Regions from separate parts of the Pseudomonas sp. Leaf58 genome, predicted to be linked through region 2. Evidence: riboswitches for the same ligand, from Rfam matches in the RefSeq annotation. Region 2 holds a riboswitch; each other region holds the start of a gene.
What was found. A riboswitch is a leader RNA that binds a small molecule or an ion and turns the genes downstream of it on or off. The one in region 2 is predicted to bind cobalamin.

Region 1 (4,399 bases), 340 kb from region 2:
AGAGTAGCGCATGGTATTGATAAAACTGATAGTAGCTATGTCGCGAGTATCAGTTCTATCAAAGAAAATAGGAAGCACGACTCACGCAATGGATGGAATTGCAATGAAAAACAACGTCTCCTTCACCGAACGCCTGGTCCATGCCGTCGGTTATGAGGTCTTCGCCGTGCTGCTGTGTGCGCCACTACTGTCCTGGGTCATGGGCAAGTCGCTGGCGACGGCAGGGGCGCTGGCAGTGACGCTGTCGGTGATCGCCATGGTGTGGAATATGGTCTACAACGCGCTGGTCGACCGTTACGTACAGGTCGAACGTATTCACTGGACCGCCCGCGCACGCTTTGTGCACGGCCTGGGCTTCGAAGCCGGGCTGGTGGTGTGGTGCCTGCCGGTAGCAGCGTGGATGCTGGATATCTCGTTGCTGCAGGCGTTCATGGTGGAGCTGGGCTTCTTCGTGATCATCTTGCCCTACACCGTGCTGTACAACTGGGCCTTCGACAAAGCCCGGCATTTGCTGATGCAGCGTCGCCTTGCATGAATATGCGGCCCGGCGCTGGCTGGTGTAGGAGCGGCTTTAGCCGCGAACACCGGCGTAGCCGGTGCCCTTCGCGTCAACCCATAAAAAAACGGGGCATGCCATTGCTGGCATGCCCCGTTTTTTCATACCGCTAAAACGCCTCAGGCGACTTTGACGATCCAGCCAGCCGGTGCTTCTACATCACCGCTCTGGATGCCGGTCAGCTCGTTGTAGAGCTTCTGGGTAACCGGGCCGACCTTTTCCAGGTCGTGGAACACATGCAGCTTGCCGTTGTACTCGATGCCGCCGATCGGGGTGATCACCGCAGCGGTACCGCAGGCGCCGGCTTCGATGAAGCGGTCCAGTTTGTTGATCTCGACATCGCCTTCGATCACGGTCAGGCCCAGGCGCGATTGCGCCAGTTCCATCAACGACAGGCGGGTGATGCCTGGCAGCACCGAGGCCGATTTCGGGGTGACGAACTCTTTGTTGGCGGTGATGCCGAAGAAGTTGGCCGAGCCGACCTCCTCGATCTTGGTGTGGGTCAGCGGGTCCAGGTAAATGGCGTCGGCGAAGTTGGCCTTCTTCGCTTCAGCGCCTGGCTGCAGGCTGGCGGCGTAGTTGCCACCGACCTTGGCTGCGCCGGTGCCTTGCGGTGCTGCGCGGTCGAAGCTGGAAATCTGGAAGTTGTGCGGCTTCATGCCGCCCTTGAAGTACGAGCCAACAGGGATGGCGAAGATCGAGAAGATGAACTCGGGGGCGGTGCGCACGCCAATGTTGTCACCGGTGCCGATCACGAATGGGCGCAGGTAGAGGGCGCCTTTACCGTGCGGTGGGACGAATTTTTCGTTGGCCTTGACCACTTGCTTGCACGCTTCGATGAACACCTCGGTTGGCACTTGCGGCATCAGCAGGCGGGCGCAGCTGCGCTGCATGCGTGCGGCGTTCTGGTCCGGGCGGAACAGGTTGATCGAACCGTCCTTGCAACGGTAGGCCTTGAGGCCCTCGAAGCACTGCTGGCCATAGTGCAGCGCCGTGGAGCCTTCACTGATGTGCAGCACGTTGTCTTCGGTCAGGGTGCCTTTGTCCCACTCGCCATTGCGCCATACGGACAGGTAGCGTTTGTCGGTTTTGATGTAGTCGAAACCCAGCTTGTCCCAATTAATGCTTTCGTTGCTCATGACACCCTCATTGTCTTGCAAGTGCCCGATCGCTCGGGCTGCTGTTATATGCGCACCACGCCACCATAATACATCCGTGGCAGATCGGGAACGGCCAGTCACGAAATGGTGGTGGGAAGGTGGTATGAGGGCGGGATTCTGGAGCGCATAGAGCAGCAAGGTGCCTGGCGGGAGGTTTTCGAGTGCCTGTGGGATTGCCTGGCGAAGGTCTTTTAGCGCCTGTGAGATCGAGCGCCGCCCGCACGGCGCTCGATCTCACAGGCGCTGAAAGAGATTCGCCATACAACTCCCCAGGCGCTGAAAGACCTTCGCCAGACACTTCCCAAGGCGCTAGAAAAATCAACACGAGCCAATGGTTGACCACCCGCCAACCACTGCGTAGCCTTGCCACTTCGAGGTTCTTCGGCCAAGCCGAAGCTAAGACGGGAACGCGGTACAAGCCGCGGCTGCCCCCGCAACTGTAAGCACCGACAACGGATCGACACAGCCACTGCGCCAGCGCGCGGGAAGGCGTCATCCCGCCAGCCTGCTGCTCCTGCAGGCAACTGGAACGGTGCGAGCCAGGAGACCTGCCTCGTCACGTTTTCGACTTTCAACCGGGCGGGGTGATCCGGTGGCGAACAAGCCCGGCCGGCCTGGCCCGCGGCTGTCGTCCTGCATGCCCGCGCCAATCTGCCAAGGGCAATGCGACATGAAAACACTGGCCAAGCTCCCCGTCACCATCGTCACCGGCTTCCTCGGCTCGGGCAAGACTACCTTGCTGCGCCACATGCTCGACAACGCCCAGGGCCGCCGCATCGCGGTGATCGTCAACGAATTCGGCGAACTGGGCATCGATGGCGAAATCCTCAAGCAGTGCAGCATCGGTTGCACCGAGGAAGAAGCCAGCGGCCGGGTCTACGAGCTGGCCAACGGCTGCCTCTGCTGCACCGTGCAGGAAGAGTTCTTCCCGGTCATGCGCGAGCTGGTGGCACGCCGTGGCGACCTCGACCACATCCTCATCGAAACCAGCGGCCTGGCCCTGCCCAAACCGCTGGTGCAAGCCTTCCAGTGGCCGGAAATCCGCACTGCCTGCACCGTCGATGCAGTCATCACCGTGGTCGACAGCCCGGCCGTGGCGGCCGGCACCTTTGCCGCCTATCCGGACCAGGTCGATGCACAGCGTAAGCTCGACCCGAACCTGGACCACGAATCGCCGCTGCACGAGCTGTTCGCCGACCAGCTGGCCAGCGCTGACTTGGTGGTACTGAACAAGGCCGACCTGATCGACGCCGAAGGGCTGGCCAAGGTCCGCGCCGAAGTGGCCGAAGAACTGCCGCCAGCGGTAAAAGTGGTCGAAGCCAGCAGCGGCAAGCTGCCACTGGAAGTACTGTTGGGCGTAGGCGCCGAGTCCGAGGCGCACATCGATGGCCGCCGTACCCACCACGACTCGCACCACGACGGCGACGACCATGACGAGCATGACCACGATGCCTTCGACTCCATCTCAATCGACCTGCCAGAGGCCGACGAAAGCCTGTTGCTCGATGCCCTGACCCAGCTGGTGGTGGAGTTCGGCATCCTGCGTGCCAAAGGCTTCGCCGCCATCCCGGGCAAACCGATGCGCCTGCTGGTGCAAGGCGTGGGGACCCGTTTCGACAAGCACTTCGACCGCGCCTGGCGGGCCGACGAGCCGCGCATCACCCGCCTGGTGCTGATCGGCCAGGACCTCGATGCCGCCCAGCTGGAAGCGCGCCTGCGCCAGGCCCTGGGCGCCTGACCCATGCACCTGCTGCGGACCCAGCCCGGCGGCTTCGTGCCGGATGACAGCATTGCCGACCTCGGCCAGACACCGGCCGAGCTGGTGATCCTCTGCAGCGGCGATTCGCACCTGGCATTGCTCGCCGATACCGCCGAGCAATTGCCCGAAGGCTTCCCCAGCCTGCGCCTGGCCAACCCGATGCAGGTGCAGAACCATGCTTCGGTCGACCTGTATGTCGACCAGGTGCTGCGCCACGCCAAGGTTATCCTGGTGTCGCTGCACGGCGGCGTCGGCTACTGGCGCTATGGCGTCGAGCAACTGGTCGAGCTGGCCGCCCGTGGTGTGCAGCTGATCCTGGTGCCGGGCGACGACCGCCCGGACCCAGAGCTGACCGGCCTGGGCACCGTCAGTGGCGCGCAGGCCGAACGCCTATGGCATTACCTGCGCCAGGGCGGCAAGGCCAACGCCATCAACCTGTTCAACTGTTTAGCCAACCAGTGGTTGGGCCGTGACTATGCCTGGGACGAGCCGCAGCCGCTGCCGCGCACGGCGGTGTATCACCCGGCCAAAGGCAGCGCGACGCTGGCGGACTGGTACCGCCAGTGGCATCCCGAGCAGCCGGTGGCACCGCTGCTGTTCTACCGCTCGCACCTGCAGGCGGCTAACACGGCGTTCATTGACGTGTTCTGCCAGCGCCTGCAGGCTGCCGGCCTGAACCCCTTGCCGATCGCCGTGGCCAGCCTCAAGGAAAGCGCTTGCCTGGAGCAGGTCGAAGCGTGGCTGGACGAGGTGGGCGCCGAGGTGCTGGTCAATACCACCGGTTTTGCCCTGTCCAGCCCCGAACGCCCCAACCTGCGCCCGTTCCGCCGTGACATCCCGGTGTTGCAGGCGATCTGCGCGCAAGACAACCAGCCCGGCTGGGAAGCCAGCGAGCAGGGCCTGGGCGCGCGTGACCTGGCCATG
Region 2 (4,399 bases):
GGGTGAGCAGGGTGGGGGTTGCGCTGGCGCTTGTCATGGAAGGTCGCTGGTGGGAATGGATGTCAAATGAAACGTTATCTTATAACTAAATTGGGGTGGGTTGGTAGCGCTTTGTGCTGGCTTCTTCGCGGGCAAGCCCGCGCCTACAGGGAAGGTGTAAATCCTGTCGGAGCGGGTTTACCCGCGAATGGGCCGCCACAGGCAGCTCAGATCAGAAGCTGTAATCCACCGTCGCGAAATACGACCGTGGCATTCCCATCAGCCACTGCTGGCCACTGAACGCCGACTGCACATATTCACGGTCGAACAGGTTGTTCAACTGCAACCCCAGCCGTACATCCGGCAACACCTGCCAGGCGAGGTTGGCATCGACCACGGTGTACCCGGGGGCGCTCTGGGTGTTGGCGGTGTTGGCATAGCGCTCATCTACATAGCGCGCGCCAATGCCGGCCTCTAGCTGCTGGCCGAAGCCTTTGTTCAGCCACAGGTTGGCCGTACGCCTTGGGACGTTGGCCGGCCGGTTGCCCGCGCGGTCCTGCGTGACGCCGCCCACAACTTCGTCGAAGTCGTCATACCGGGCGCGTACCAGCGAAGCGTTGGCCGACACCTGCCACTGGTGCGCCAGCGCCAGTTCCACGGTCGCCTCCAGGCCATCGGACGTCTGCTGGCCAGCCTGTTGTTTGTCGTGGCTGATAGGGTCATCCACCAGCAACTTGCGCTTGACGATGTGGTAGGCCGCCACAGTCCATTCGCCACGGCCGTCCCAGAAGCGCTGTTTCAGGCCCAGCTCGGTCTGCCTGGCCTCGGCCAGGTCGTAGTGCATCTGGTTGGCGCTGAGGCTGATGAGGTTGTCGACCCCGTCCTCGCTGGTGGAGTACTGGCCGTACAGCGACAGGTCGTCGTTGACCGCGAACACCAGCCCGGCACGCCAATTGCCAACTTGCAGGCTACGGTCGCTGCGGCTGTGGTTGGTCAGTTTTGCCTGGTCGATGTGGTTCTGGTCGCGGCGTACCCCGGTGACCAGCGACAGGCGATCGGTCAACTGCAGACGGTTTTCGGCAAACAGGGCGAACGTATGGGTGGTGGACAAGGTTTGCGGGCGCAACGGCGAAGCGCTGTGGAACCAGCCCGGTTGCGGTTGCCACGGGTCGAGGTAGTCGCCGCCCACATCGGTGTAGGGCGCGTTGCTGTCGACGTTGAAGCGGACCTTGTTGTATTCGGCGCCGACCACGGTCTTGCTGGCCAAGTTGAACAACGTATGGTCGAGGGTGAACGCCTGGCGGTCACCGAACTGTTCCTGGTTGTGCTTGATTTCCAGGTAGCTACCGCGCAGCAACTGCTGGTGTTCGGCGTCCCAGCTGTAGTCCTCGGCGTTGCGCCAGTGGCGGCGGCTTTTCATGTAGTACAGCTGGTTGCTGGCGCTGAGGTGGTCGCTCAGCGTCCAGTCGGTGTTCAGCCGGGTCCATTCATCAACATACTGCTGCACGTCGTTGTGCACGTTGTAATTCTGTTTGCGCAGGCTGCTGCGGTAGTGGCCGTCGATCAGCGGGGTGCCGTAGTAGTTGGCAGGTTGCGCATCGCCACGGTCGTGGGCGAGGGTGAAGCTGAGGTCGTCGCTGGCATCGAAGCGCAACGCGGCGCTCACGGCGAGGCTGCGCGAGGTGGTGCGGTCGACCCAGCCGTTGCCGGCCTGCTGGTTCAGGGCCAGGCGGTAGCTCAGGCGCTCGCTGAGCCTGCCGCCGCTGTCCAGGCCGAGCTGCTGGCGATCCCACGAACCATAGCCTAGGCGCAGGTGGTTGCGTACCTCGCCGGCAAACGGCTTTTTCGGGATCACGTTGACCACCGCACCGGTGGCGCCTTCACCGTACAACACCGAGGCCGGGCCGCGAATCACGTCGATGCGCTCGACCATCCACGGGTCGACCGGGAACGTTTGGGTGCCGGCACCGGTGTACAGGCGTGCGCCATCGAACAGCGTCATCACCGAGTTGTGCCCGGTAAAGCCGCGGGCCGAAAGGCCGGTGCCACCATCGCCTGGTGAGCCGATGTAGGTGATGCCCGGTGACCGGGTCACCGCGTCCTGCACGGTAAGGTTGTTGCGCTGCTGGATCTGCACGGCGCTGAGGCTGCTGGTGCTGGCGGGGGTTTCCAGGGCGCTGAGGCCCAGGCGCGAGCCAGCCTGGGTCGGGGTGGCCAGGTCGATGGTATGGCTGTTGAAGGTGTCGGTGACGGCCGTGGAGGGCAGGGCCAGGGGTTTTCGGTCGAGGTCATCGGCCAAGGCCGGCAGGGCAACGGCCAGGCAGGCCGTCAGGGGGTGAAGCTTGAACATACGGGACATGTCGTTCCACTGCTGCAGGAATGAATGGATCCCGGTGGAAAACACGCAAAGGCGCACCGTGCATGCAGGCGCGCGCACGGATACCGGCCCGCGCCCGCCCACCGCGGGTTGCCAAGTGAAGCTTCAGGCCGGTCTCCGGGCTTGCGAGGGGCATGAAACCTTCACCTTCCCATGCACATGCACAGTGGTATCTCGAAGGGTTCGCTCGCTTACCGTTGCGGGGGCAGCGCCGGACTTGTCGTGGGCAACACGACGCACCGGCTTCCCGTTTCACCTTGCGCGCGGCGGCGCAGGGCACCTGAAACTGGCGCGCATCTGACCATTGAAACGCAGGGGCGTCAAATTCGCTGGGGTGATTGGGGGGCCAGACCTGCGAGAGAAGGTTAGCGCCCGCGCCGCCGCGACACCCGCGCCTCGATATTCTTGCGCCCGATCAGCAGCGCTGGCTTCTCCACCACCGGTTCATCCGCCAGCCACTTGTACATCACCAGGCAATCCACCAGCCCCAGGCGGGCATGCCGATAGGCCTTGGGCAAACGGCCGACGGTTTCGAAGCCCAGCTTGTGCCACAGCGCCACCGCCACTTCGTTGGTGGCCACCACAGAGTTGAACTGCAGGGCCAGGAAGCCTTCCTGACGTGCCAGTTTCTGCGAGTGCTCGCACATCAGCCGCGCCACCCCCCGGCCGCGTGCCTGCTCACTGACCATGTAGCCACAATTGCCCACATGCCCGCCCGGCCCGGCGGCATTGGCCTTGAGGTAATACGAGCCGAGCAGCTCGCCGTCTTCCTCAGCCACCAGCGTGCGCACAGGCAGCTCCAGCCACAGCTGGCGGGCCTGTTCGACGTTCATGGCGGGGTCGAATGCGTAGGTTTCACGGGCCTGGATAATGGCCTGAAAGGTGGGCCAGAAGTGTTCGAAGTCTTCGGCTGTCATGGGGCGGATGTGAATCATGCGGAATCCTGCAAAGGCTGGGCCGCCCAGTCTGGGTAACGCGGCGCCGTCGCGCAAGGGCGGCGGCGCCGTTGCTAGTCAACCGTTGGCCTTGCCCACCGCATCCATGGCCCGTGCCGAGTAGACCAGCGCGGCACCGGCATTCATCGCCACGGCCACGCCGAGGGCCTCGGCGATTTCCTCACGGCTGGCGCCGTGCTTGACGGCTTGCTGCGAATGCACGGCGATGCAGCCGTCGCAACGGGTGGTCACGGCCACGGCGAGCGAGATCAGCTCACGGGTCTTGGCGTCCAGGTGGTTGGTCTTGGCCCCGGCACCGCTGGCGGTCATGTAGCCGGCCACGGTGTCGGGGGAGAGTTGCTTGAGATCGCCGATGCCGGCCATCAACTGCTTACGGTAGGCGTCCCAGTCCATCATGCTCATCGTCTTCACCTTGGGGAGGTTGCGAGTGGAGCTTTCAGGCTAGTCGAAGAGCGAGAAGTGTGAGACTTGTACTTTGGTGGGTGTGCGCAGGCCACTCTTGCCATTGGCCGTAAAGGCCGCTTTAAACAATCAGATGTAGAGGAATACCAGCACCAGCGCCGCCACGAATGCCCACTTCTCCAGGTAGTAGCGCATGCGGTTGCGCTTCTTCAGCGCTTTGCCACGTTCGCGGATCTTGTAGATGCGGGTAAACAGCCGGTTGATGCCACCGGTCTTGTCGCCGGCAGCGTTGGGCGCGGCGGCAGCGGCCATGACGTTGCGGCTGAACCAGCGGTTGAACGCGGTCGCCCAGCGGTACTTCAGCGGGCGTTCGACGTCACAGAACAGGATGATGCGGTTGTGCTCGGTGGTGTTGGCCGCGTAGTGGATATAGGTTTCATCGAAAACCACACCCTCACCATCGCGCCACGAGTACTTCTCACCGTCCACGTCGATGTAGCAGCCGTCGTCGTTCGGTGTGTCCAGGCCCAGGTGGTAGCGGTACGAACCGGCATACGGGTCGCGGTGGCGCACCAGCTTGGCGCCGGGCGGCAGGGTGGCGAACATGGCCGCCTTGACCGTACCGATACCTTGCAGCAGCTCGGTGGTGCGTGGGCACAGGGTCATCGCCGACGGGTGGCTTTCG
Region 3 (4,399 bases), 790 kb from region 2:
GAAGGCCTATGAGCTTGAGAGGTCAGCGATGTTCGAACGGTTCCCGGCCATCATCCAACTGCCTTTGCCTTTGCCTTTGCCTTTGCCTTTGCCTTTGCCTTTGCCTTTGCCTTTGTTTTTGCTTCTAAGCGCGCGATAGTTCAGGCAACACAGATTGCGACTTCAGGAGGCCGAGCGAAGGGCTTGCGGAGGGAGGTGACGGGCATGGATGCCCGTCAAGCGCTGAGGCCCCATGGATGGGGCCTGCGGCGCGTACTCCCGGGAGCAAGCCCGTAGCGAGGGAACCCCGGAGCGAAGCGTAGGGGCCGGATGATGGGAGCCAGCGTTTTTTGGTTACTTTTTGTCGCGTTTGACAAAAAGTGACCCGCCGTAAGGGCGGAAAGGTGACTGAGCGCCACCTTCGGCAATGAATGTTGACGTTGTTGTCAAAGCCTATGCCCGAAAAGCGAAAAGCGAAAAGCGAAAGCGGGATAGCGCTGGTTTTTCTATTGCGCATAGTCCAGCAGCGATGGCGACGCTGACTCACCTTTTCGCCCTTACGGCGAGTCACTTTTTGTCAAACGCGACAAAAAGTAACCAAAAAACGCTGCGCTCCCATCATCCGGCCCCTACGCTGCGCTCCGGGGTCCCCTCTCTCCGGCCTTGCTCCCGGGAGGACCGCGCTGCAGGCCCCATCCTGGGGCCCAGCGCTTGACGGGCATCCATGCCCGTCACCTCCCTCCGCAAGACCTGCGTTCAGCCTCCTGAAGTCGCGAAGATCAAGATCAAGATCAAGATCAAGATCAAGATCAAGATCAAGATCAAGATCAAGATCAAGATCAAGATCAAGATCAAGATCAAGATCAAGATCAAGATCAAGATCAAGATCAAGATCAAGATCAAGATCAAGATCAAGATCAAGGTCTTGGCTTCTGGTTGCGCACTTCCTTCGCCTCTCGCAAATAGCTGGCTCAGGCCTGCTTGAGCAGCAGCGCTACCCCCGGGAAATACTGCCCCAGTTCGTTATGCAACTTGCGGTAGGCATACGGGAAATACCAGGCGATGGCGCAGGCGGTGTGCTTGTGCAGGTCGTCGACCAGGTCTTGCAGCTCTTCGGGGCTGGCGTGCTGGCCAGCCTTCCACGGGCTGATGAACAGCGCCCCAGCTTTCAATTGGCTGGGGTACGCCACCTGACGGGCGAGGGCGGCGGTTTGCTGCAAGGCGGCTGCCATGTCCAGCCGGGCAATTTTCGGCCAGCGCTGGCTCACACTAAGGTACAGCGCTTCGTCGGCACTGCTGATCGACAGGTCGCAGCGCCCCTCATACTCGCCTTCGTCACGCTGCTTCTTCCCGGCAAATTGCTGCAGCGCCGTTAACTCGGCCTGCCAGGCTGCAGCCGCGAGCAACCCACTGTTGGCGGCAGCGCCATGCCAATAGGGGGCTTCGGCATCGCCGGCAAACTGGTTGAAGCGGTCTACACAGTCGACCCAGCGCTCCAGCACCGGGCCGAGAAACTCCAGGTGTGGGTTGTTGATGATATGGCCTCGCATGCTGCGCTCTCCTCTTGTTGTTGTGATCGCGTCCAGCTGAGGGTGATGGCTATGTGATATCACCCTGTCCAGTGTGGCACACATCGGTAACTTGGCCACTGCCCAGGTGGGGCCTGTGGGCCTGCGAAGCGGCCCGCTCCGATTGACGCTCCGGGTGCAACCCTCTAACCTTCGCGCGTGTTTCAGGTGCCCTGCCAGCCTTGTCTGGGCAGGGTGAAACAGGGAAGCCGGTGGGCGCCAGCATGGCGCGATTCCGGCGCTGCCCCCGCAACGGTAGGTGAGTCGCGGCCGCGCAAGGCCACTGGGTGCCAGCACCCGGGAAGGCGCGCAGGCTTGGGCCAAGGCCCGCTCACAAGCCCGGAGACCGGCCTGATACTGCCAACGGCATCACGGAGGGTGATGCGCAGTGCACCGTGGCGCCCGGCCACGGCCCCTGCGTGTTCTCCGTCTGCCTGCCTTTTACCTGTCGCCGCGCGTTGCCGTGGCGCCAGCCAGCGGAGAGCCCTGATGAGCGAAACCACCGAACGCGACGAACGCCACCTGGCGCGCATGCAGCGCAAGAAGGCGATCATCGACGAACGCATCGCCAATTCCCCTAACGAATGCGGCCTGCTGCTGGTGCTGACCGGCAATGGCAAGGGCAAGAGCAGCTCGGCCTTCGGCATGCTCGCGCGGGCCTTGGGCCATGGCATGCAGTGCGGTGTGGTGCAGTTCATCAAAGGCCGCAACAGCACCGGCGAAGAGCTGTTTTTCCGCCGCTTCCCAGAACAGGTGCGCTACCACGTGATGGGCGAGGGCTTTACCTGGGAAACCCAGGACCGCCAGCGGGACATCGCTGCCGCCGAAGCAGCCTGGGCGGTGTCGCGCCAGCTGCTGCAAGACCCGAGCGTGCAGTTCGTGGTGCTGGATGAGCTGAACATCGCCCTTAAGCACGGTTACCTCGACCTTGACCAGGTGTTGTCCGACATCCAGGCCCGCCCACCGATGCAGCACGTGATCGTTACCGGTCGTGCGGCCAAGCCAGAGATGATCGAGCTGGCCGATACGGTGACCGAGATGGGCATGCTCAAGCATGCCTTCCAGGCGGGCATCCGCGCACAGAAGGGCGTCGAACTGTGAGCCAGCCCCGTCATTGCCCTGCCGTCTTGATCGCGGCGCCGGCCTCTGGCCAGGGCAAGACCACCGTCACCGCCGCCCTGGCCCGCTTGCACCGCAACCTCGGGCGCAACGTGCGGGTGTTCAAGTGTGGGCCCGACTTTCTTGACCCGATGATCCTTGAGCGGGCCAGCGGCGCGCCGGTGTATCAGCTCGACCTGTGGATGATTGGTGCCGAGGAAAGCCGCCGCCTGCTGTGGGAAGCCGCGGGCGAAGCCGACCTGATCTTGATCGAAGGGGTAATGGGGCTGTTCGACGGCACCCCGTCCAGCGCCGACCTGGCGCGCCACTTCGGCGTGCCGGTGCTGGCGGTAATCGACGGCACGGCCATGGCCCAGACCTTCGGTGCCCTGGCCTTGGGCCTGGCACGTTACCAGGCCGACCTGCCGTTTGCCGGGGTGCTGGCCAACCGGGTGGGCAGCCTGCGCCACGCGCAATTGTTGGAAGGCAGCCTGACCGAAGGCCTGCGCTGGTATGGCGGCTTGTCTCGCGAGCGCGGCATCGAACTGCCCAGCCGCCACTTGGGGCTGGTCCAAGCCAGTGAACTGAACGACCTGGACGCCCGCCTGGACGCGGCCGCCGAGGCGCTGGGTGCAAGCTGTGACGCCGCCTTGCCACCGCCGGTGACGTTTGCCGAACCTGAACCGCAAACGGGCGCTGCCTCGCTGGCCGGCGTACGCATCGGCGTGGCACGGGACGAGGCATTCGCCTTCACCTATGGCGCCAACCTCGACCTGCTGCGCAACCTTGGTGCGCAGCTGGAATTCTTCTCGCCATTGCACGACCGCGAGCTGCCGGCGGTAGACAGCCTGTACCTGCCAGGCGGCTATCCCGAGCTGCACCATCACGCCTTGGCTGGCAATGCGCCGATGAACGAGGCAATCCGTGCCCATCACGCCCAGGGCAAACCCTTGCTGGCCGAGTGCGGTGGCATGCTGTATCTGCTTGATGCGCTGACCGACGTAGCCGGTGAGCGTGCCCAACTGCTCGGCCTGCTGCCGGGCGAGGCGACCATGCAGAAGCGCCTGGCGGCCTTGGCACTGCAGGCGGTTGAACTGCCAGAAGGTACCCTGCGCGGCCACACCTATCACCACTCGCTGACCAACACCGCGCTGGCGCCGATCGCCCGTGGCTTGAGCCCCAACGGCGGGCGCGGCAACGAAGCGGTGTACCGCCTGGGGCGGTTGACGGCTTCCTACGTGCACTTCTATTTCCCCTCCAACCCGGATGCGGCGGCGGCGCTGTTGCGACCATGAGCGAGCACGCTTTCAGTGACGCCGAGCGCGCCGCGATCTACCGGGCCATCGGCGAACGCCGCGATATGCGCCATTTTGCCGGTGGCGAGGTGGCTCCAGAGCTGCTCGGCCGCCTGCTGGCCGCCGCGCACCAGGCGCCCAGCGTCGGCCTGATGCAGCCCTGGCGTTTTATCCGCATTACCCAACGCGACCTGCGCACTCGCATCCAGGCCTTGGTCGAGGCGGAGCGGGTGCGCACTGCCGAGGCCTTGGGCGAGCGCTCCGACGCCTTCATGAAACTGAAGGTGGAAGGCATCAACGATTGTGCCGAGTTGCTGGTGGCCGCCCTGATGGACAACCGCGAGCCGCATATCTTTGGCCGGCGCACCCTGCCGGAAATGGACCTCGCCTCGCTGGCCTGCGCCATCCAGAACCTGTGGCTGGCGGCCCGTGGCGAAGGGCTGGGCATGGGCTGGGTGT

Region 1: it holds a riboswitch for cobalamin, as region 2 does, so the genes downstream of both, cobW (cobalamin biosynthesis protein CobW) here and DV532_RS09815 (TonB-dependent siderophore receptor) in region 2, are expected to answer to the same signal.
Region 3: it holds a riboswitch for cobalamin, as region 2 does, so the genes downstream of both, cobO (cob(I)yrinic acid a,c-diamide adenosyltransferase) here and DV532_RS09815 (TonB-dependent siderophore receptor) in region 2, are expected to answer to the same signal.

What each region holds. Positions count from the first base shown of each region.
Region 1 is NZ_CP032677.1:2,430,524-2,434,922, forward strand. It holds gene DV532_RS11350 (LysR family transcriptional regulator) at 1-12, opposite strand, end outside; gene DV532_RS11355 (multidrug/biocide efflux PACE transporter) at 104-535, shown strand; gene DV532_RS11360 (branched-chain amino acid aminotransferase) at 676-1,695, opposite strand; cobalamin riboswitch at 2,074-2,287, shown strand; gene cobW (cobalamin biosynthesis protein CobW) at 2,387-3,454, shown strand; gene cobN (cobaltochelatase subunit CobN) at 3,458-4,399, shown strand, end outside.
Region 2 is NZ_CP032677.1:2,090,344-2,094,742, forward strand. It holds gene DV532_RS09810 (DUF1624 domain-containing protein) at 1-37, opposite strand, end outside; gene DV532_RS09815 (TonB-dependent siderophore receptor) at 212-2,338, opposite strand; cobalamin riboswitch at 2,447-2,655, opposite strand; gene DV532_RS09820 (GNAT family N-acetyltransferase) at 2,722-3,291, opposite strand; gene DV532_RS09825 (carboxymuconolactone decarboxylase family protein) at 3,370-3,714, opposite strand; gene lpxO (lipid A hydroxylase LpxO) at 3,844-4,399, opposite strand, start outside.
Region 3 is NZ_CP032677.1:1,301,475-1,305,873, forward strand. It holds gene DV532_RS30170 (hypothetical protein) at 704-964, shown strand; gene DV532_RS06110 (hypothetical protein) at 951-1,529, opposite strand; cobalamin riboswitch at 1,697-1,917, shown strand; gene cobO (cob(I)yrinic acid a,c-diamide adenosyltransferase) at 2,037-2,648, shown strand; gene DV532_RS06120 (cobyrinate a,c-diamide synthase) at 2,645-3,940, shown strand; gene bluB (5,6-dimethylbenzimidazole synthase) at 3,937-4,399, shown strand, end outside.